3 regions of the Serratia sp. YWN4 genome follow, and region 3 is predicted to be linked to each of the others. Evidence: predicted binding sites of a transcription regulator. Region 3 holds the regulator's gene; each other region holds the start of a gene.
The links. The regulator PurR, encoded in region 3, represses purine synthesis genes. The targets are predictions, from matches to a motif close to CANGCAAACGTTTGCNTG.

Region 1: purM (phosphoribosylformylglycinamidine cyclo-ligase) is a predicted target of PurR. The motif match lies at 2,453-2,470, and genes of this name have one in related genera.
Region 2: purL (phosphoribosylformylglycinamidine synthase) is a predicted target of PurR. The motif match lies at 2,000-2,017, and genes of this name have one in related genera.

What each region holds. Positions count from the first base shown of each region.
Region 1 covers NZ_CM147696.1:3,826,827-3,833,573, reverse strand. The annotation lists gene speG (spermidine N1-acetyltransferase) at 39-578, opposite strand; gene purN (phosphoribosylglycinamide formyltransferase) at 693-1,331, opposite strand; gene purM (phosphoribosylformylglycinamidine cyclo-ligase) at 1,331-2,368, opposite strand; gene upp (uracil phosphoribosyltransferase) at 2,711-3,337, shown strand; gene uraA (uracil permease) at 3,544-4,833, shown strand; gene ACX9GT_RS17955 (hypothetical protein) at 4,889-5,092, opposite strand; gene ACX9GT_RS17950 (hypothetical protein) at 5,076-5,372, opposite strand; gene hda (DnaA inactivator Hda) at 5,288-5,989, shown strand; gene arsC (arsenate reductase (glutaredoxin)) at 6,005-6,358, opposite strand; gene bepA (beta-barrel assembly-enhancing protease) at 6,380-6,747, opposite strand, start outside.
Region 2 covers NZ_CM147696.1:3,986,989-3,993,735, reverse strand. The annotation lists gene tadA (tRNA adenosine(34) deaminase TadA) at 1-373, shown strand, start outside; gene mltF (membrane-bound lytic murein transglycosylase MltF) at 374-1,834, opposite strand; gene purL (phosphoribosylformylglycinamidine synthase) at 2,111-6,004, shown strand.
Region 3 covers NZ_CM147696.1:2,598,842-2,605,588, reverse strand. The annotation lists one part of gene ACX9GT_RS12425 (IS5 family transposase) at 1-197, opposite strand, end outside; gene ACX9GT_RS12420 (IS1182 family transposase) at 292-1,764, shown strand; gene cydH (cytochrome bd-I oxidase subunit CydH) at 1,851-1,940, opposite strand; gene purR (HTH-type transcriptional repressor PurR) at 2,263-3,288, shown strand; gene punR (DNA-binding transcriptional activator PunR) at 3,269-4,195, opposite strand; gene punC (purine nucleoside transporter PunC) at 4,309-5,526, shown strand; gene cfa (cyclopropane fatty acyl phospholipid synthase) at 5,868-6,747, shown strand, end outside.

The sequences.
Region 1 (6,747 bases), 1.2 Mb from region 3:
CAACCGGGGAGCTGTTCGCTCCCCGGTGTGTGCTGATTTTAGCGGGCTGGCGGCGTTTTAAACTTCGCCAGATACTGCGGTTGGAAGATACACATGCGCAGCACGGTGCGGTACTCGCCGTTAACGAAAAATTCATCAATCAACTCGCCTTCCACTTCGAACCCCAATTTGCTGTAAATGTGAATCGCTTTCGGGTTCTCTTTGTCGACGATCAGATACAGCTTGTAGAGATTCAGCACGGAAAAACCATAATCCATTGCCAGTTTGGCGGCGGTGCTGGCGTAGCCTTTGCCCTGATGGGCCGGATCGATGATGATTTGGAATTCGGCACGGCGGTGGATGTGATCGATCTCCACCAGTTCAACCAGGCCGACTTTGGCCCCTTCGTGTTCGATGATGAAGCGCCGCTCGCTCTGATCGTGAATATGCTTGTCGTACAGATCGGCTAGCTCGACAAAGGCTTCATATGGTTCTTCAAACCAGTAGCGCATCACGCTGGCGTTGTTATCCATCTGGTGAACGAATGCCAAATCGTCCCGTTCCAGTGGGCGTAGTTTGACGCTGGTGGTGCTCGGCATATCTTATCCTCAACATGATAAATATGCGCAAAGTATAACGCCGGGTGTTGGATTAGGACGAAAAAAAACGGTGCCACTCAGGGCACCGTTTAGGCTGCATTCAGATTACAGGCGCTAGTCCGCCGCATATCCTTGCGCTGGCAAGCGCTCACCGTCCAGCCAGGCCGCGTTATCATGCATTGCTAGCCGCCCGGCAACAAACCAGTTCACCACCAGAGGATAAATGTGGTGTTCCTGAGTTTGCACACGTTCGATCACTTCATCTTCCTCGTCACCGGGGAAAATGGGCACTTTGGCTTGCAGGATCACCGGGCCACCGTCGAGCTGTTCAGTGACGAAATGCACCGAAGTGCCGTGCTCGCTGTCGCCATTGTCGATCGCTTGCCGGTGGGTGTGCAGGCCGGGATATTTCGGTAGCAGTGAAGGATGGATATTCAGCATGCGCCCGGCATAGTGTTGGACGAATGCGTTGCTGAGGATGCGCATATAACCGGCCAGCACCACCAGATCGGGCTGATACTGGTCAATGGCCGCAGCCAGTGCAGCGTCAAACGCTTCACGGTCGGCAAAGGCTTTGGCATCGAGCGCGTGAGCGGCGACTCCGGCTTCTGCTGCGCGTTGCAGGCCATAGGCCTGGGCCTTGTTGCTGAATACCGCCACGATATTGGCGGCAATCCGGCCCTGCTGGCAGGCATCAATCAACGCCTGGAGATTCCCCCCCTGGCCGGAGACTAACACCACAATCTTTTTCATCACTGAATAATCACTTGTTGTTCGTCAGAAGAAGCGGTCAGTTTACCGATCTTCCAGGCTTTTTCACCGGCGGCGGTCAACAACGCGATGGCTTCTTCAACCGCGCTTTCCGGCAGCGCAATCACCATACCTACGCCACAGTTAAAGGTGCGGTACATCTCATGGCGGCTGACGTTACCTGCCTGTTGCAGCCAACTGAAGATCGCTGGCCACTGCCAGCTTGATTCATCAATCACCGCCTGCATGCCTTCTGGCAGCACGCGCGGGATGTTTTCCCAGAAGCCGCCGCCGGTTAGGTGAGCAATGGCATGAACGTCAACCTTGGCAATCAGTTCCAGCACCGATTTGACGTAAATTTTAGTCGGTGCCAGCAGATGATCCGCCAGTGATTGGCCTTCCAGCGTGGTTTGAGTAGGATCGGTGTTGCTGACTTCGAGGATCTTGCGCACCAGCGAATAGCCGTTAGAGTGCGGGCCGGAAGCGCCCAGGGCGATCAGTGCATCGCCAGACTGCACTTTGCTGCCATCGATGATCTCGGATTTTTCGACCACGCCGACGCAGAAACCGGCGACGTCGTAGTCTTCACCGTGGTACATGCCCGGCATTTCGGCGGTTTCGCCCCCCACCAGCGCACAGCCAGACTGTTTGCAGCCTTCGGCGATGCCGGTGATCACGCTGGCTGCGGTGTCGACGTCCAGTTTGCCGGTGGCGTAATAATCTAGAAAGAACAGCGGTTCAGCACCCTGAACGACCAGATCGTTCACACACATCGCAACCAGATCGATACCGATGGTGTCGTGGCGTTTCAGGTCCATCGCCAGACGCAGCTTGGTGCCCACGCCGTCGGTACCCGAAACCAGTATCGGTTCGCGGTATTTCTGCGGCAACGCACACAGGGCGCCAAACCCGCCCAGACCACCCATCACTTCCGGGCGGCGGGTCTGTTTAACTACACCTTTGATGCGGTCTACCAATGCGTTGCCAGCATCGATATCGACACCTGCGTCTTTATAGCTGAGAGAGGTTTTGTCGGTCACTGCGCGATCCCCACGACGATTTGCGGTTTGAAAACGGTGCTTCCGGTGTTGGTTCCGGAATAAGGCGCGGCAATTCTAACAGCGCAAGCAAACGTTTGCGAGAGCCTTATCGGCCCGCTCCTACTTTTTGCCGCATCTTTCTAGTGCCTTAGCCACTGAGGTTAGCCAGTGGTTGAGGATTCAGACACTTACCCTCAACCGTCGCCCGAGATTGATTGGGTATATAATAATTATCAATCTTTTGTTGATCTCGAACCGGCTATTGGTAGTGGCGCACGCGGGAAAAGGCGGTATAATCCCGCGATTTTTTTGGCCGTCAACCGCCTTAATAGGAGAATAATGATGAAGATCGTTGAGGTGAAACACCCGCTGGTTAAGCACAAACTTGGCCTGATGCGCGAGCATGACATCAGCACCAAACGTTTTCGTGAGCTGGCTTCTGAAGTGGGGAGTTTGTTGACCTATGAAGCGACCGCCGATCTGGTGACTGAAAAAGTGACCATCGAAGGCTGGTGCGGGCCGGTTGAAGTAGAGCAGATTAAAGGGAAAAAAATTACCGTGGTGCCGATCCTGCGTGCCGGTTTGGGCATGATGGAAGGGGTGCTGGAGCACGTACCGAGCGCGCGTATCAGCGTGGTTGGCGTTTATCGTGATGAAGAAACCCTGGAGCCGGTGCCTTACTTCCAGAAACTGGTTTCCAACATCTCAGAGCGTATGGCGCTGGTGGTTGACCCGATGCTGGCGACCGGTGGGTCGATGATTGCGACTATCGATCTGCTGAAGAAGGCGGGTTGTACCAGCATCAAGGTGCTGGTGCTGGTTGCCGCGCCAGAAGGGCTCAAAGCGCTGGAGAAAGCGCACCCGGATGTTGAGCTGTACACCGCGTCCATCGATCAGTGCCTCAATGAGAAGGGCTACATTGTGCCTGGCCTGGGTGATGCGGGCGATAAGATATTTGGTACTAAATAATTCAAATAAGCCGACCAGAGAGTCGGCTTTTTAATGCTCGTCGTCTTTCAAGCTACAGCGTTGTTGGCTGCGGGCGCTAACCCCAGTCACTTATTAAACATAAGCTCCTGGGGATTATCGCCCTTGCCGCCTAGCTGTAACTTGAAATCCATAGAGCATTCATAATCAAGCCAACACAACTGATAATAGTTCAGAGGAAAAAATACATGACCCGTCGCGCCATCGGCGTTAATGAACGCCCGCCGTTACTCCAGACCATCCCACTCAGCTTCCAGCATCTGTTCGCCATGTTTGGCGCGACCGTTTTGGTGCCGATTTTATTCAAGATCAACCCGGCGACGGTACTGCTGTTCAACGGCATTGGTACGCTGCTGTATCTGTTTATCTGTAAAGGCAAGATCCCGGCGTATCTCGGCTCCAGCTTTGCGTTTATTTCACCGGTGCTGCTGCTGTTACCACTGGGTTATGAAGTGGCGCTCGGCGGTTTTATCATGTGCGGCGTGCTGTTTTGCCTGGTGGCATTGATTGTGAAGAAAGCCGGAACCGGCTGGCTGGATGTGATCTTCCCGCCCGCGGCGATGGGGGCGATCGTGGCCGTCATTGGTTTGGAACTGGCGGGCGTGGCGGCCAATATGGCGGGGTTGCTGCCTGCCGAAGGGACTTCTGCCGATAGCACCACCATTACGATTTCCCTGGTAACGCTGGGTGTGACCGTGCTCGGTTCGGTGCTGTTCCGGGGTTTCCTGGCCATCATTCCGATCCTGATTGGGGTATTGGTGGGCTATGCGCTGTCGTTCGTTATGGGGGTGGTGGATCTGTCTCCGATCATCAATGCACCGTGGTTTGCGCTGCCAACCTTCTATACGCCGCGTTTTGAATGGTTCGCCATCTTCACCATTTTGCCTGCGGCATTGGTGGTGATTGCCGAGCACGTCGGCCACCTGGTGGTGACGGCAAATATCGTCAAAAAAGACCTGCTGCGCGATCCAGGCTTGCATCGTTCGATGTTTGCCAACGGTATCTCGACGGTGATCTCCGGCTTCTTCGGCTCAACGCCGAATACCACCTATGGTGAGAATATTGGCGTAATGGCGATCACCAAGGTGTATAGCACCTGGGTGATTGGCGGTGCGGCGATTCTGGCGATCCTGCTTTCCTGCGTGGGTAAGTTGGCGGCGGCGATCCAGGCGGTGCCAGTGCCGGTGATGGGCGGCGTTTCTCTGCTGCTGTACGGCGTGATTGGCGCTTCGGGCATTCGTGTATTGATCGAATCCAAGGTGGATTACAACAAGGCACAGAACCTGATCCTGACTTCGGTGATCCTGATTATCGGGGTGAGCGGTGCCAAACTGCATATCGGCGCAGCAGAGCTGAAAGGCATGGCGCTGGCGACCATCGTGGGTATTGGCCTGAGCCTGCTGTTCAAGGTGATCAGCCTGTATCGCCGGGAAGAAGAGGTGATCGACGTGCCGGAAGAGCGGCGCGATCACCAATAACGCTTAACCTGGCGTTGTGAGCAGAACAGGGCGGAATTATCCGCCCTGTTGGCGTTTATGGGCTAACCGGTTTCCCGGCCGGATCGTTGGCTCCCTCCGTTTCCTGCGGTTGCTCGTCCATGCTGTTAGCCGCCGAGCTATCTTGCATCTGCTTGGCACTGGCTTTGTCTGGGGTAGAGCTGGCGTTGGAAGCGTTATCGCAACCGGCTAACAGCAAGCCAATCACCGAAGCCAGTAATATTTTATTCAATGAATTCATTGTCTATTATCCTTGCCAGAATTTGGGGGGCACCGTCTAAAGTGAGCGAAGCCAAGTGCTTTGGGTATAGCAGTGATGCAGCACGATCGCCATCTCTGCTCACTATTGCGGCATAAAAACCTGCCGGTTCAACAGTTCGCGCTTTCTGTGATAGACTGGCTCTGTTTTCCTGCCAGTTTTGGTTGAGGTGCTTCTCTGAATACGCCGGCACAGCTTTCACTGCCACTTTATCTTCCCGATGATGAAACTTTTGCCAGTTTTTATCCGGGTGAGAACCCATCCCTATTAGCCGCGATCCAGTCTGCAATCCGTCAGGAACATGGTAGTTACATCTATTTCTGGTCACGCGAGGGCGGTGGGCGCAGTCATTTACTGCATGCGGCCTGTGCTGAACTTTCGCAGCTGGGCGAAGCCGTCGGCTATGTGCCTTTGGACAAACGGGCTTATTTCGTGCCGGAAGTGCTGGATGGCATGGAGCAACTGGCCTTGGTGTGCATCGATAATATTGAATGCATTGCCGGTGATGAAGAGTGGGAAATGGCGATGTTCAATCTCTATAACCGCATTCAGGAAACCGGGCGTACGCGTTTGTTTATTACCGGCGATCGTCCGCCGCGCCAGTTGAATCTGCATTTGCCGGATCTGGCTTCCCGCCTGGATTGGGGGCAGATCTACAAGCTGCAACCGCTTTCTGATACAGAGAAACTGCTGGCACTGCAATTGCGCGCCAAACTGCGTGGTTTTGAACTGCCGGAAGACGTGGGCCGGTTCCTGCTCAAGCGCCTGGATCGTGAAATGCGCACGCTGTTTATGACGCTGGATCAGCTCGATCGCGCGTCGATCACCGCGCAACGCAAGCTGACCATTCCGTTTGTGAAGGATATTCTGGGGTTATAAGGAGAGCCCGCAGGATCAGAGGATCTCCAGCACCTGCTCCGGTGGCCTGCCAATGCGCGCTTGGCTGCCTTTCACCACGATCGGCCGTTCGATCAGTTTCGGATTAGCCACCATCGCTTGCAACAGTTGCTCTTCGCTCAGGCTTTCATCCGCCAGCTTCAATTCTTTGTACAGATCCTCTTTTTGCCGCATCAGTTCACGTGCGGAACTGAAACTCAGCTCTTTCAGCAGCTTTTTCAGTTCATCTATCGACGGCGGCGTTTCCAGATACAGCACTACCTTGGGGGTAATGCCCTGCTGTTCCAGCAAGGCCAGCGTTTCACGGCTCTTTGAGCAGCGCGGATTGTGGTAGAGAGTGACGTTTTTCATTGCAATCATTCCTTGGTCAAATTAGCTGCGCTGGAACTTGCTGAAGCTCTTCTGCAACTGGCGTAACTGGTCGATACGCGCATCATAACGTGCCTGTTTCAGGCTGCCGAGTTTCTGCAAAGAGCTGGCATTGCTGAGCAAACCGATCGCCTGATCCAGGCGGCCAGCGAGCGCCAGGCTCTCTGCGCGGGCTGAAAGCTCTTCATCGCGTAACCCTTGGGCGGCGCTGGCCTGCGCCAGCAAGTCCCATCCGTTCGGATCATCCGGGTGGGCAAAGGTAAAGCGGTTAAGAATTCTTGAGGCCTGCGCCGGTTGGTTCCCCTCAACGTAGGCGTTTGCCAGGTTGAGCAGCAACACAGGGTTTTTGCTTTGCTCAGCATTAACGGCCT
Region 2 (6,747 bases), 1.4 Mb from region 3:
GCCGATTGGCCGCCACGATCCTACCGCTCATGCGGAGATCATGGCGCTGCGCCAAGGGGGCTCGGTCTTGCAGAATTATCGCCTGCTGAACGCCACACTCTACGTTACGCTGGAACCCTGCGTAATGTGCGCTGGGGCGATGATCCATAGCCGCATCCGCCGCCTGGTGTACGGCGCGGCGGATGAGAAAACCGGTGCCGCCGGTTCGCTGGTGGATATTCTGCGCCATCCGGGTATGAATCATCAGGTTGAGATCGTTGCGGGAGTGTTGGCAGAAGAGTGCGCCGCGACGCTCAGCAACTTCTTCCGTTGCCGCCGTGAACAGAAAAAATCGCTGAAACAGGCGCTGCGTAGCGAGAAAGATCCAGAGTAATCAGTAGTTCAGCGCCAGCTTGGCTTCTACCGCCGGATAACCTGGTGCCAGTTCAGCCTGTTTTATGGCTGCCTGCGCCGCCTTCTTCTCTTTTTCCTGTAGATAACCCACCAGGCTGACCTGATAGCGGCGGATATTTTCCACGTAGTTATAGGCTTCATGACCACGGGCATAGCCATAGGTGAGTAAGGGGGAATAGCGTTTCTGGCTGAGCATCGGCAAGCGCTGTTTGACATCCACCCAGCGATCGGGGTTGCCCTGCTGGTTTTTGGTTAGTTTGCGGGCATCCAGCATATGACCCCAACCCATGTTATAGGCCGCCAGAGCGAACCAGATGCGTTCGTCTTCCGGTACGCTGTCCGGCACTTTTGCCATCAGGCGTTGCAAGTAAAGCGCGCCACCCTGAATACTCTCTTCCGGATCAAGCCGATCATTGACGCCCAAGCCATCGGCGGTGGCGCGTGTCAGCATCATCAGCCCGCGCACGCCGGTCGGGGAGGTGGCCTGCGGGTTCCAGTGGGATTCCTGATAGGCAATGGCTGCCAGCAACTTCCAGTCGATCTCATTGGCATGCTTTTCAAACAATGAACGGAAGTTAGGCAACACTGAGTCGATCGCCGACAGGAAGGTTCTGGTATCGACATAATCGAAGCTACCCACATGGCCAAGGTATTTTTCTTCGAGCCGCGCCAGCGTACCGTCTTCCACTTTCTGGCTGTAGAAATCCAGCAGCGCGGCATACAGGCTGTTATCGCTGCTGCGCTTCAGGTACCAGGTCACCGGTTCTTCATCGGTCACGTCAAACGCCACCGCCAGTTGTGGGTGAATACGCTGTAGCAGAGCAATGGTGACGGAATCACCAATGGTGTAATCAAGCTTGCCATCGGCGACCTGCTCCAGCAGTTCCTTGGAGGTGAGATCGCTCGAGGCTTCCCAACTCAGGGTGGGGTATTTATTCTGCTTGAGCTGTTTTAGCGTGCTGACGTGCGCCGAGCCTGAAGCTACCGCCAGCTTGCCTTTCATATCGGCAAAGGTTTTTGGCCGCGAAGTACCGAGCCGGTAAACCGCCTGTTGGGAAACCGAGTAGTAGGCCGGGCCGGTGCTGGCGCGGCTGAGACGATCCGGGTTGTAAATCAGGCCAGCGGCCAGCAGATCGGCGTTATCATCATCCAGATCGTCAAACAGATCGTTGATGTTCTGGTGTGGGATCACCACCAGTTTCACGCCCAGATAGTTGGCGAAGCTTTTTGCCAACTCATAGTCAAGGCCACTCGGCCCTTGCTTGGTGGTGAAATAGGTTAACGGCGAATTCAACGTACTGATCCGCAGCTCTCCCCGTGATTTGATCGCTTCAAGTTGACCACCCAGGCCACCGCGCCAAGCAATATTGGGCCACAGGGCGAGTGCCAGAAGCAAGGTGACAACACCGATTAGAATGTAATTTATTTTTATTCGTTTCAAATAGTTATCTCAAATAAACGCACGCTTTCAGTTAGCTGGAATACGGGATTGATCATGGTTAAATCACCAGTGTTGGGGGCATTTTGCGTAACTAAACGCCAGCGTGCAACTTTATTGACACGTTATGGTAAATCGATAACGGAAAGCGCTTTTATCAATAATAGCTACGCAAACGGTTTCGTCGGCGGCGCGGATTCTCTATAATGGCGCGCGTTTTCCCCTGTTGCGCCCAATGAAGTACTGAAGTTCAGTTGCTTCGAAGACGAGAGAACTTTGATTATGGAAATATTGCGTGGTTCGCCCGCTTTGTCGGCTTTTCGTATTACCAAACTGCTGTCCCGCTGCCAGGACGCTCAACTCCCGGTCAGTGATATCTACGCCGAATACGTCCACTTTGCCGATGTTAGCGCACCGCTAAGTGCTGAAGAACATGCCAAGCTTCAGCGGTTGCTCAAGTATGGCCCCTCTCTCGCTGAACATGCCCCGGAAGGCCGCCTGCTGCTGGTCACGCCGCGTCCAGGCACCATTTCTCCCTGGTCTTCCAAAGCCACCGACATTGCGCACAACTGTGGCCTGGCCCAGGTGATTCGCCTTGAACGTGGCCTGGCATTTTATGTCACCGCACCTGCGCTTGATGAAACCCAGTGGCAAACACTGGCTGCGTTGTTGCACGATCGCATGATGGAAACCGTCTTCAGCGAGTTGCAGCAGGCAGAAAAACTGTTTTCTCATCACCAACCCGCCCCTTATCAGACGGTCGACATACTGGGCCAAGGTCGCAGCGCACTGGAGCAGGCCAACGCGAAGCTCGGCTTGGCGCTGGCACAGGATGAGATTGACTATCTGCTGAATGCGTTTACCGGTTTGGGGCGCAACCCAACGGATATCGAACTGTATATGTTCGCGCAGGCCAACTCCGAACATTGCCGCCACAAGATTTTCAATGCCGATTGGATCATCGACGGTGAGCAGCAACCTAAGTCGCTGTTCAAAATGATCAAAAACACCTTCGAACAGACGCCGGACTACGTGCTGTCAGCCTATAAAGATAACGCCGCCGTGATGGAAGGTTCGCAGGTAGGCCGCTTCTTTGCTGCGCCGGAAAACGGCCTCTATGACTATCATCAGGAAGAGGCACATATCCTGATGAAAGTAGAAACCCACAACCACCCGACGGCGATCTCGCCGTGGCCGGGGGCCGCTACCGGTTCCGGTGGCGAGATCCGTGATGAAGGGGCTACCGGCCGCGGCGCGAAGCCGAAAGCCGGTCTGGTGGGTTTCTCCGTCTCCAACCTGCGCATTCCTGGTTTTGAACAGCCGTGGGAGCAGGATTTTGGCAAACCGGATCGCATCGTCACCGCGCTGGATATCATGACCGACGGCCCGTTAGGGGGCGCTGCGTTTAACAACGAATTTGGCCGCCCGGCGCTGGTGGGTTATTTCCGCACTTATGAAGAACGCGTCAACAGCCATAACGGCGTTGAGCTGCGCGGTTATCACAAGCCGATCATGCTGGCGGGCGGTCTGGGTAACATCCGTGCCGATCACGTGCAGAAAGGCGAGATCACCGTGGGTGCCAAACTGGTGGTGCTAGGCGGCCCGGCGATGAATATCGGTTTGGGCGGCGGTGCAGCCTCTTCTATGGCATCTGGTCAGTCTGATGCGGATCTGGACTTTGCTTCGGTACAGCGTGACAACCCGGAAATGGAACGCCGTTGCCAAGAAGTGATCGATCGCTGCTGGCAGTTGGGCGATCACAACCCGATTTTGTTTATTCACGACGTGGGTGCCGGTGGCCTGTCGAATGCGATGCCAGAGCTGGTGAGCGACGGTGGTCGCGGTGGTCGTTTTGAACTGCGTGACATCCTGAATGATGAACCGGGCATGAGCCCGCTCGAAGTGTGGTGTAACGAATCGCAGGAGCGTTACGTGCTGGCGGTGGCTCCTGAACAGATGGCGCAGTTTGATGCCATCTGCCGCCGCGAGCGTGCGCCTTATGCGGTGATTGGTGAAGCTACAGAAGAACTGCACCTGACGCTTAACGATCGCCACTTCGACAATCAGCCGATCGATATGCCACTGGACGTGTTGCTGGGTAAAACGCCAAAAATGACGCGCGACGTTCAGCGCCAGCAGGCGCAAGGCGAAGCGTTGCAGCGCGCAGAGATCACCATAGCCGAGGCGGTGAAACGCGTGCTGCACTTGCCCGCTGTGGCAGAGAAAACCTTCCTGATCACCATTGGTGACCGTACCGTGACCGGTATGGTAGCGCGTGACCAGATGGTTGGCCCATGGCAGATCCCAGTGGCCGACTGCGCGGTCACCACCGCCAGTTTGGACAGTTACTACGGTGAAGCTATGTCGATCGGCGAACGTGCGCCGGTGGCCTTGCTGGACTTTGCCGCCTCTGCCCGTTTGGCCGTGGGGGAAGCGCTGACCAACCTGGCGGCGACCGAAATCGGTTCGCTGAAGCGCGTGAAGCTTTCTGCCAACTGGATGGCGGCAGCGGGTCACCCTGGTGAAGATGCTGGCCTGTATGCAGCGGTAAAAGCCGTGGGTGAAGAGCTGTGCCCGGCGTTAGGCATTACCATTCCGGTGGGCAAAGATTCGATGTCGATGAAAACCCGCTGGCAGGAAGGTAATGAACAACGCGAGATGACCTCGCCGCTTTCGCTGGTGATCACCGCGTTTGCCCGTGTTGAAGATGTGCGCCACACCGTGACGCCGCAACTGCGTACGGATAAAGGCGATACCGCGCTGTTGCTGATCGACTTGGGTAATGGTCACAATGCGCTGGGGGCTACGGCGTTGGCGCAGGTTTATCGCCAACTGGGCGACAAACCGGCCGATGTGCGTAACGTTGAGCAACTGGCTGGTTTCTTCAATGCGATGCAGCAACTGGTGGCGGATCGCGCGTTGCTGGCTTATCACGATCGTTCCGACGGTGGCCTGTTGGTCACACTGGCAGAAATGGCCTTTGCTGGCCACTGCGGTGTGAATGTTGATATCCAGGCTTTGGGTGACGATGCGCTGGCCGCCCTGTTCAACGAAGAGTTGGGTGCGGTGGTTCAGGTTGCTACCGCGCAGTTGGCTGCCGTGCAGCAGGTGTTTGCCGAGCATGGCTTGACCGACAACATACATCATATCGGCAGCGTGCAGAGTGGCGATCGCTTTGAGATCGTCTGCGCAGGCCAACCGGTGTACAGCGAAAGCCGCAATACGCTGCGCACCTGGTGGGCCGCAACCACCTGGCAGATGCAGCGCCTGCGTGATAACCCGGAGTGTGCCGATCAGGAACATCAGGCCAAACAGGACGATCGCGATCCTGGTCTGAACGTTAAGCTGACCTTCGCACCGGGTGAAGACATTGCCGCACCTTATATTGCCAAGGGCGCGCGTCCGAAAGTGGCGGTGTTGCGTGAACAGGGCGTTAACTCCCACGTTGAGATGGCGGCTGCGTTCCACCGGGCCGGTTTCGACGCGGTTGATGTGCATATGAGCGATCTGCTGGCAGGGCGTCGCGATCTGCAGGAGTTCCACACGCTGGTTGCCTGCGGTGGTTTCTCGTACGGTGACGTGCTGGGCGCCGGTGAAGGTTGGGCGAAATCAATTCTGTTCAACGATCGCGTACGCGATGAGTTTGCCGAGTTCTTCCATCGGCCACAAACCTTGGCATTGGGTGTTTGCAACGGTTGCCAGATGATGTCCAACCTGCGTGAACTGATCCCAGGGGCTGAACACTGGCCGCGCTTTGTGCGTAACCTGTCGGATCGCTTTGAAGCCCGTTTCAGCCTGGTAGAAGTGGTTGCCGGTCCATCGCTGTTTATGCAGGGCATGGCCGGTTCACGTATGCCAATCGCGGTTTCTCATGGCGAAGGTCATGTGGAAGTGCGCGACGCGGCACATCTGGCGGCGCTGGAACATCATGGTCTGGTGGCTCTGCGCTTTGTAGATAATGCCGGTCAGGTGACCGAGGCTTACCCGGCAAACCCGAACGGTTCACCGAACGGCATCACCGCAGTGACCAGCAGCGATGGACGCGCCACCGTTATGATGCCGCATCCGGAACGAGTATTCCGCACGGTCAGCAACTCCTGGCACCCGGAAGAGTGGGGGGAAGACAGCCCTTGGATGCGCATGTTCCGCAACGCGCGTAAGCAACTGGGCTGATTGATTCTGCTCGCTTGAAGCGTAATTCACTGGGGCGCAAAATATTGCGCCCTTTTTATTGCTTTATATTTTAATAAGTTACAGGTGTTTTCGGTTTTTTGCGACAAACGCCATCTTGGGTGTCTCTAAAAAGAGACATCTAACGTGTTGATTTTATTGATGAGTAATTTTACAGGGATAAGTTGTCGGTATTTGGCGACGGTACGATGGGTTATAACTCATAAGGTATAACCCAGATTGGTAGGTTTAAATGGGTTTAAAATAAATTAACCAATAAAATCAATTAATTAATAAATTAATTTAAAACTTGGCACGAGTAGTGCATTATATCATTCAGTTGCTCATTCAACTTTTTATGACGGCCCCGTATTTAGACGGAATTCTGCCTCATAAGCCTCCGAATGATGCCAAAGAAATGGTGCCTATCGTCCAACTAAACCGATAACAGACGCGTAAGCGGCTTTATCAAGCATCGGACGACACGTTGAGTGAGGCACCGCCTTGTATCCAACTGTGATGATGTGTTCATCAATTCCGGATACTTAAGGATGCTATTCGTCCTATTCGATGCCAGCCTTGTGCTACATCACCCTGGGGACGAGGTGTAAGGGCATCCACACATCTTATTGCGATGGGGCATTCTTGCCCCAGCGTCAATATCAAAAGCGCATTCGCACTGTTGTCATATTGTCCTACTCCTTCTGGCAAAACACCTCAATCTCTTTTCCATTCTGCTTTCCGGC
Region 3 (6,747 bases):
CGGTTGTAGACGGTTTTCCATGACCCATAGCGTTCGGGTAAATCACGCCAGGGAGCCCCAGAGCACAGCACCCAAAACATGCCATTGATGACTTTACGGTGTTCACTATAGGGATGCCCAGGGCGCTGAGAGCGTTCTGGAGGTAATAATGGCAGGATGAGTGCCCATGCAGCATCAGGAAGATCGTAGCGAGCCATAGCGATAACTGTTTGAAAATTAGGTGATCAGTATACCATTTTTAATTGAGGGACACAGCCTAATAAGGTCAGTGCAAAAAATGGACTGACTGCCATGCTCAAAACACCCTCTCCCCAGCAATATCAGTTTGAAACCATCACCCTGGATGAGTTGGTCCCCGAAGACCATCTGGTTCGCCAAATCGATGCCGCCATCGATTTTGAATTTATCCGCGACGCCGTTGCTCATCTCTATTGTCCTGATAACGGCAGACCCGCTATTGACCCCGTTCGCCTGATTAAAATGATGCTGCTGGGTTATCTCTTCGGTATCCCCAGTGAGCGCCGTCTGGTCAAGGAAATACAGGTCAATGTCGCTTATCGCTGGTTCCTGCGTATGGCCCTCACCGAAAAAGTCCCTGACGCCTCGACCCTGAGCCAGAACCGCCTCCGCCGCTTCAACCACAGCGACGTCTTCCAGCAGATTTTTGACCACATCGTGGAACAGGCTCTCAGCCGCGGCATGGCCAACGGGCGTGTTCTTTACACCGACAGTACCCACCTGAAAGCTGACGCCAACCCTCGCAAGGCAGTGAATGAAGAACGTCCGGTGGGCGTCAGTGAATATCTGGAGCAGCTTGATGCTGCCGTGGAGGCCGACAGGAGGAAGCACGAAAAAAAGCCGCTGCCCGCCGTAAAAAAGACGCCAGAAAGCGTCGCCGTTAAGAACACCAAAGTCAGCACCACCGACCCGGAAAGCGGCTTTATGCACCGGGATAACAAACCGAAGGGCTTCTTCTATCTGGACCACCGCACGGTGGACGGGAAGCACGGCATCATCCTGGATACGCATGTGACACCGGGCAATGTCCATGATAGCCAGCCCTTTATCGGGCGACTTGAGCGGCAGGTAGAGCGCTTCGGTCTGGAGCCGGTGGCGGTGGGTGTGGACGCGGGTTACTTCACCGCCGCGGTGTGCCATCTGACACAGGAAATGGGTATCGCGCTGGTTCCCGGCTATCGGCGGCCGCACAAAGGTCAGAATGAGTTCCAGAAAAAGCACTTCAGGTATGATGAGGCACGGGAAGTGTATGTGTGCCCGGCAGGCGAATTGCTGATATATAGCACGACAGACCGTAACGGTTATCAGCATTACCGTTCAGACCCGGCAGTGTGCCAGCGCTGTGAGCAGAGGCAGCAATGTACGCAGAACAGCAAGGCACAGAAAACGATAACGCGGCATGTGTGGGAAGAGGCGAAAGAGGAAGCCAACAGGTTACGGCTGACGAAATGGGGCAAGAAAATCTACGCGCGGCGCAAAGAGACGGTGGAGAGAAGCTTCGCGGATGCGAAACAGCACCATGGCCATCGGTATGCGCGGTTCCGTGGACTGTCAAAAGTGCAGATGCAGTGCCTGCTGGCGGCCACAGCGCAGAATATGAAAAAGATGGCGCTGCTGGCGCTTCTTTATTGTCTTTACCGGTGGTGGAAAGCGTCTTGGGAAGGCCAGAAAGGTGCCTTGGGCGAACAGAAGTCGCCAATGACGGGGTTATGGAAAAATATCGCGATCGCGACCTGCGGTCGCTAAAAAAGAAGAACCCCACCTGAAGAAGTGGGGTTAGTCAGCAGTCTGAAGGCGCAGCATGCTGCGCCTTTATTATTTCTTGGTATGAATCAGTTCAATGCGGCGATAAAACCGAAAACAATAATCATTGCCAAAGCACAAACGGTGGTAATCAATGACATCTTCAAATCGGTATCCATAACGACTCCCTATCAGATTGGCTTCACTAAGCATAAAATCCACATGATTAATGCGTCAAATCATTTTCACACAGTTCGTGACTAAAATCTTGTTATCATTTCCCTCGTTATAATGCCGAATAGATCTTCCACTTTGCGTCGATATGGGACAGAATCCGCAGTTCACAACTGCGTACCGGCAAAATGCCCCTCCTGTTTAAGCGGCTTACGAACTCAGCACTAAAAACTCAGCTTCCGCTTATCTGGAGAGAGATCTACGCAGGCAAACGATTAACATCATACTCACATACCATAACCTGTGGGTTCAGGAGTCATTCTTTAGATGGCAACGATTAAAGATGTAGCCAAACGCGCTGGCGTTTCCACTACCACCGTTTCGCACGTCATCAATAAAACGCGTTTCGTCGCCGAAGAAACAAAAGAGGCCGTTCGGGCTGCGATCAAAGATCTGCACTACTCCCCGAGCGCCGTCGCACGCAGCCTCAAGGTTAACCACACCAAATCGATCGGCTTGCTCGCGACCTCGAGTGAAGCGCCCTACTTTGCTGAAGTAATCGAAGCGGTAGAGAACAGTTGCTACAGCAAAGGCTATACCCTGATCCTCTGTAACTCACACAATAATCTCGACAAGCAGCAGGCCTATCTGGCGATGCTGGCGCAAAAGCGTGTTGATGGCCTGCTGGTGATGTGCTCGGAATACCCAGATCAGTTACTGGGCATGCTGGAGGATTATCGCAATATCCCAATGGTGGTGATGGATTGGGGTGCTGCACGCGGTGATTTTACCGACACCATTATCGATAACGCCTTTGAGGGCGGTTATCTGGCTGGTCGTTATCTGCTGGAGCGTGGCCACCGTGATATCGGCGCTATTCCAGGGCAACTGTCACGCAACACCGGCGGCGGCCGCCATCAGGGGTTCCTGAAGGCGCTGCAAGAGGCCAATGTTGAGGTGCGTGAAGAGTGGATCGTCCAAGGGGATTTTGAACCCGATTCGGGTTACAAGGCCATGCACCAGATCCTGTCGCAGAAGCACCGTCCTACTGCGGTATTCTGCGGGGGCGATATTATGGCAATGGGGGCGATTTGTGCCGCCGACGAACTGGGGCTGCGCGTCCCGCAGGATATTTCGGTGATCGGTTACGATAACGTGCGTAACGCGCGCTATTTCACCCCGGCGCTAACCACCATCCACCAGCCGAAAGAGCGCCTGGGGGAAATGGCTTTCACCATGCTGCTGGATCGCATTATCAGCAAGCGTGAAGAGTCCCAAGTGATTGAAGTGCATCCAAAACTGATCGAGCGCCGTTCCGTGGCCGATGGCCCGTTCATCGATTATCGCCGCTAGTCTCTTCGCTCAGCCACTCCTGGTTGAGCGTTTCACTGTCCCCCAAATACTCCAGTAGCCAAGCCATCGCCGGTGATTGTGCGTTCTGCTGCCAGGTCAGGCAGCAGGCACTGGCGGGAAACGGCTCCTGCAATTGCAAGGCTACCAGTTCCCCGCTTTGCACTAACGGCAGCACGCGATGCGCTGGTACCATGCCAACACACAACCCGCTGCGCAAGCAGTCTACGGCGGAAACCCAATCGGGCACGGTAAGCCGCCGCTGATTATCCAATGACCAAGTCACTCGCTTGGGCAAGTTGCGCGAAGTATCTTCCAACAACAGAGAGGGATAAGGCCGCAGTTGATCGTTGCGCAGCAAACCGCTCAGGCTGGCCAACGGATGTGACGCGCTAACCACACATAGCCAGTTCATAAAGCCCATATCGCGAAAGGCAAAACCACCGCCCACCGGCACCGCGCGCGTGGCCCCGATAGCCATCTCAGCCCGGCCATCCACCAGCGCGTCCCACACGCCGTTAAACACTTCCGGTTGCACCATCAGTTCCACATCGGGGAAGTGGCGATAAAAATCCACTACCAGTTGGCGGCTGCGCTGCGGCTTAACAATAATATCCACTGCGATTTTTAGCTGCCCGCGCCAGCCATTAGCCACCTGCTGACATTGACGGCGTGTATCAAGCATTTTTTTGATAACAGTACGCGCTTCTTTTACAAACAGCGCCCCGGCAGGCGTCAATTCCACATCACGATGACGGCGTTCAAACAGCGGCACCGCCAACCATTGCTCCAATTGTCGCACGGTATAACTCACCGCAGACGGCACACGGTGCAACTCCTGTGCTGCCGCACTGAAACTGCCGGTGCGCGCTACCGCATCAACCACATCGAGTGAATATTCAGACCACATCTCTTTTTGCCTTCAATTTTTTTAATAGCACTTAGCAAATATTACCGTTTCACAAGCAGAGATCCAGCCGGATACACTGGCCGGCGCTAAAAAACCTGCAATAAGAAATATTAATGAGAAATACCATGCAAAATTTTGGATTTATGTTTTATCTCGCTGGCCTGAGTATGCTGGGTTATCTGGCCACCGATATGTATCTGCCCGCCTTTGGTGCCATGCAACAGGATTTGCAAATCTCCGCCAGTGCCATCAGCGCCAGCCTGAGTATCTTTCTGGCTGGTTTCGCCTTTGCCCAACTGGTGTGGGGGCCGCTTTCCGATAAGCTGGGCCGCAAGCCAGTTCTGTTGTTTGGCCTGGCGTTGTTTGCTTTCGGCTGCCTGGGGATGCTATGGGTGCAAAATGCCGTTCAATTGTGGTCATTGCGTTTCATCCAGGCAATTGGAGTCTGCTCTGCCGCCGTAACCTGGCAGGCCATCGTGGTGGATCGCTATCGCGATGGCAAAGTTAACCGTATTTTCGCCACTATCATGCCATTGGTTGCACTTTCCCCAGCATTGGCCCCGCTGATCGGTGCCTGGCTGCTGAATCACCTGGGTTGGCGAGCGATCTTTGCGGTGCTGCTGGGTATCGCTGCCTTGTTGTTCGTCCCAACCCTGCTGCTGAAAGAGACGGCCAGAATCGTACCTTCTGCCGATAAAAAGCCCGGCCTCAGTTTCCTGCAAATCCTGAAGTCTCGGGTTTTCAGCGGCAACGTGATGATCTTTGCTGCCTGCTCTGCCAGCTTCTTTGCCTGGCTGACCGGTTCGCCGTTTATTCTCGGCAATATGGGATACAGCCCGAATGACATTGGCCTGAGTTATGTTCCACAGACGTTGGCCTTTTTATTCGGCGGCTACGGTTGTCGTACTGCGTTAAACCGCATTTCTGGCAAAACCTTGCTGCCGTGGCTGCTGGTAGCTTATGGAGTCAGCATGGTGGCGCTATATCTGGTCGCCACCTTGAGTCAACCGACATTAACTCGTCTGCTGATCCCATTCTGCTTTATGGCTTTGGTTAACGGTGCCAGCTACCCGATTCTGGTGGCCAATGCGCTGATGCCGTTCCCTGATAACAGTGGTAAAGCCGCAGCCTTGCAGAATACGTTGCAATTGGGGCTCTGTTTTATCGCCAGTATGTTGGTTTCGGCATTTATCACCCAACCGCTGTTAGCCACGGTTACCGTGATGGTCGCCACGGTGGTTTTGGCTGCCTTGGGGTACATGATTCAGCGTGGGAAAGAAGAGGTTGATGGGCAAGTCATCTGCCAGAAACATGCTGACTCCGCATCATAATTGCCTTGAGAAATAGTCACTTAATGAAAATTCTAGCCGAGCGCGATTTACTGTTGAGTCTGCGTCTCGGCAAGCCTATACTCGAAATAACCTTTTAAAATAACACCTATATAGAACTTTTATCGCAGTAACTCTTGTGTCCGCGGATGGCGTCACACTTTATTTAAGGAATCATTTTCCCGTGCCTTTAATTGCGCTGGGAGTCTCTTAAATTTCCTCTGTTCATAGTCGGTATCAGACACCACGGCGAAATTTTACCGTAGCTAAACGTATGCCTTATTAGAAATTGTCTACGCTATTTTCTTATGGGTCATAAGTCAGAAGAAGGTGATGGAGAAACTATGAGTTCATCGTGTATAGAAGATCTGAGCATTCAGGATAACCAATGGTATCGTATCGCGCATGAAATGCTCGGCATGGCCGGTATTGAGATCAACGGTTCACGTCCTTTCGATATTCAGATTAAAAATCCCAACTTCTTTAAACGCGTTCTGCAGGAAGGCTCTTTGGGATTGGGCGAAAGCTATATGGATGGTTGGTGGGAGTGTGAACGGCTGGACATTTTTTTTCAGCGCGTTGTCGCTGCCGGTCTTGAGAAAAAACTCCCCCGCAAACTGAAAGATACCCTGCGCATTGCCGCTGCCCGTCTGGGCAATCTGCAATCCAAGAAACGTGCCTGGATCGTCGGCAAAGAACATTACGATCTAGTCAACGACCTGTTTACCCTGATGCTTGATCCTTATATGCAATATTCCTGCGGCTACTGGAAAGAAGCCACCACGCTGGAAGAAGCGCAAGAAGCCAAACTGCGTATGATCTGCGAAAAGCTGCATCTGCAACCCGGCATGCGCTTGTTGGATATCGGCTGTGGTTGGGGTGGGCTTTCGGCCTATGCAGCTAAGCACTACGGCGTTTCGGTGGTTGGCGTGACTATTTCAGCGGAACAACAGAAGCTGGCTCAAGATCGCTGCGCTGGCCTGGATGTAGAGATTTTGCTGAAGGATTACCGCGATCTTCACCAGCAGTTTGACCGCATTGTTTCTGTCGGGATGTTCGAACACGTCGGCCCGAAAAATTACCGGACCTATTTCAAGGTGGTCGCACGTAATTTAAAACCTGACGGGATTTTCCTGCTGCATACCATCGGCTCAAATCAGACAGATATGAGTGTCGATCCGTGGATCAATAAATATATCTTTCCAAATGGTTGCCTGCCTTCAC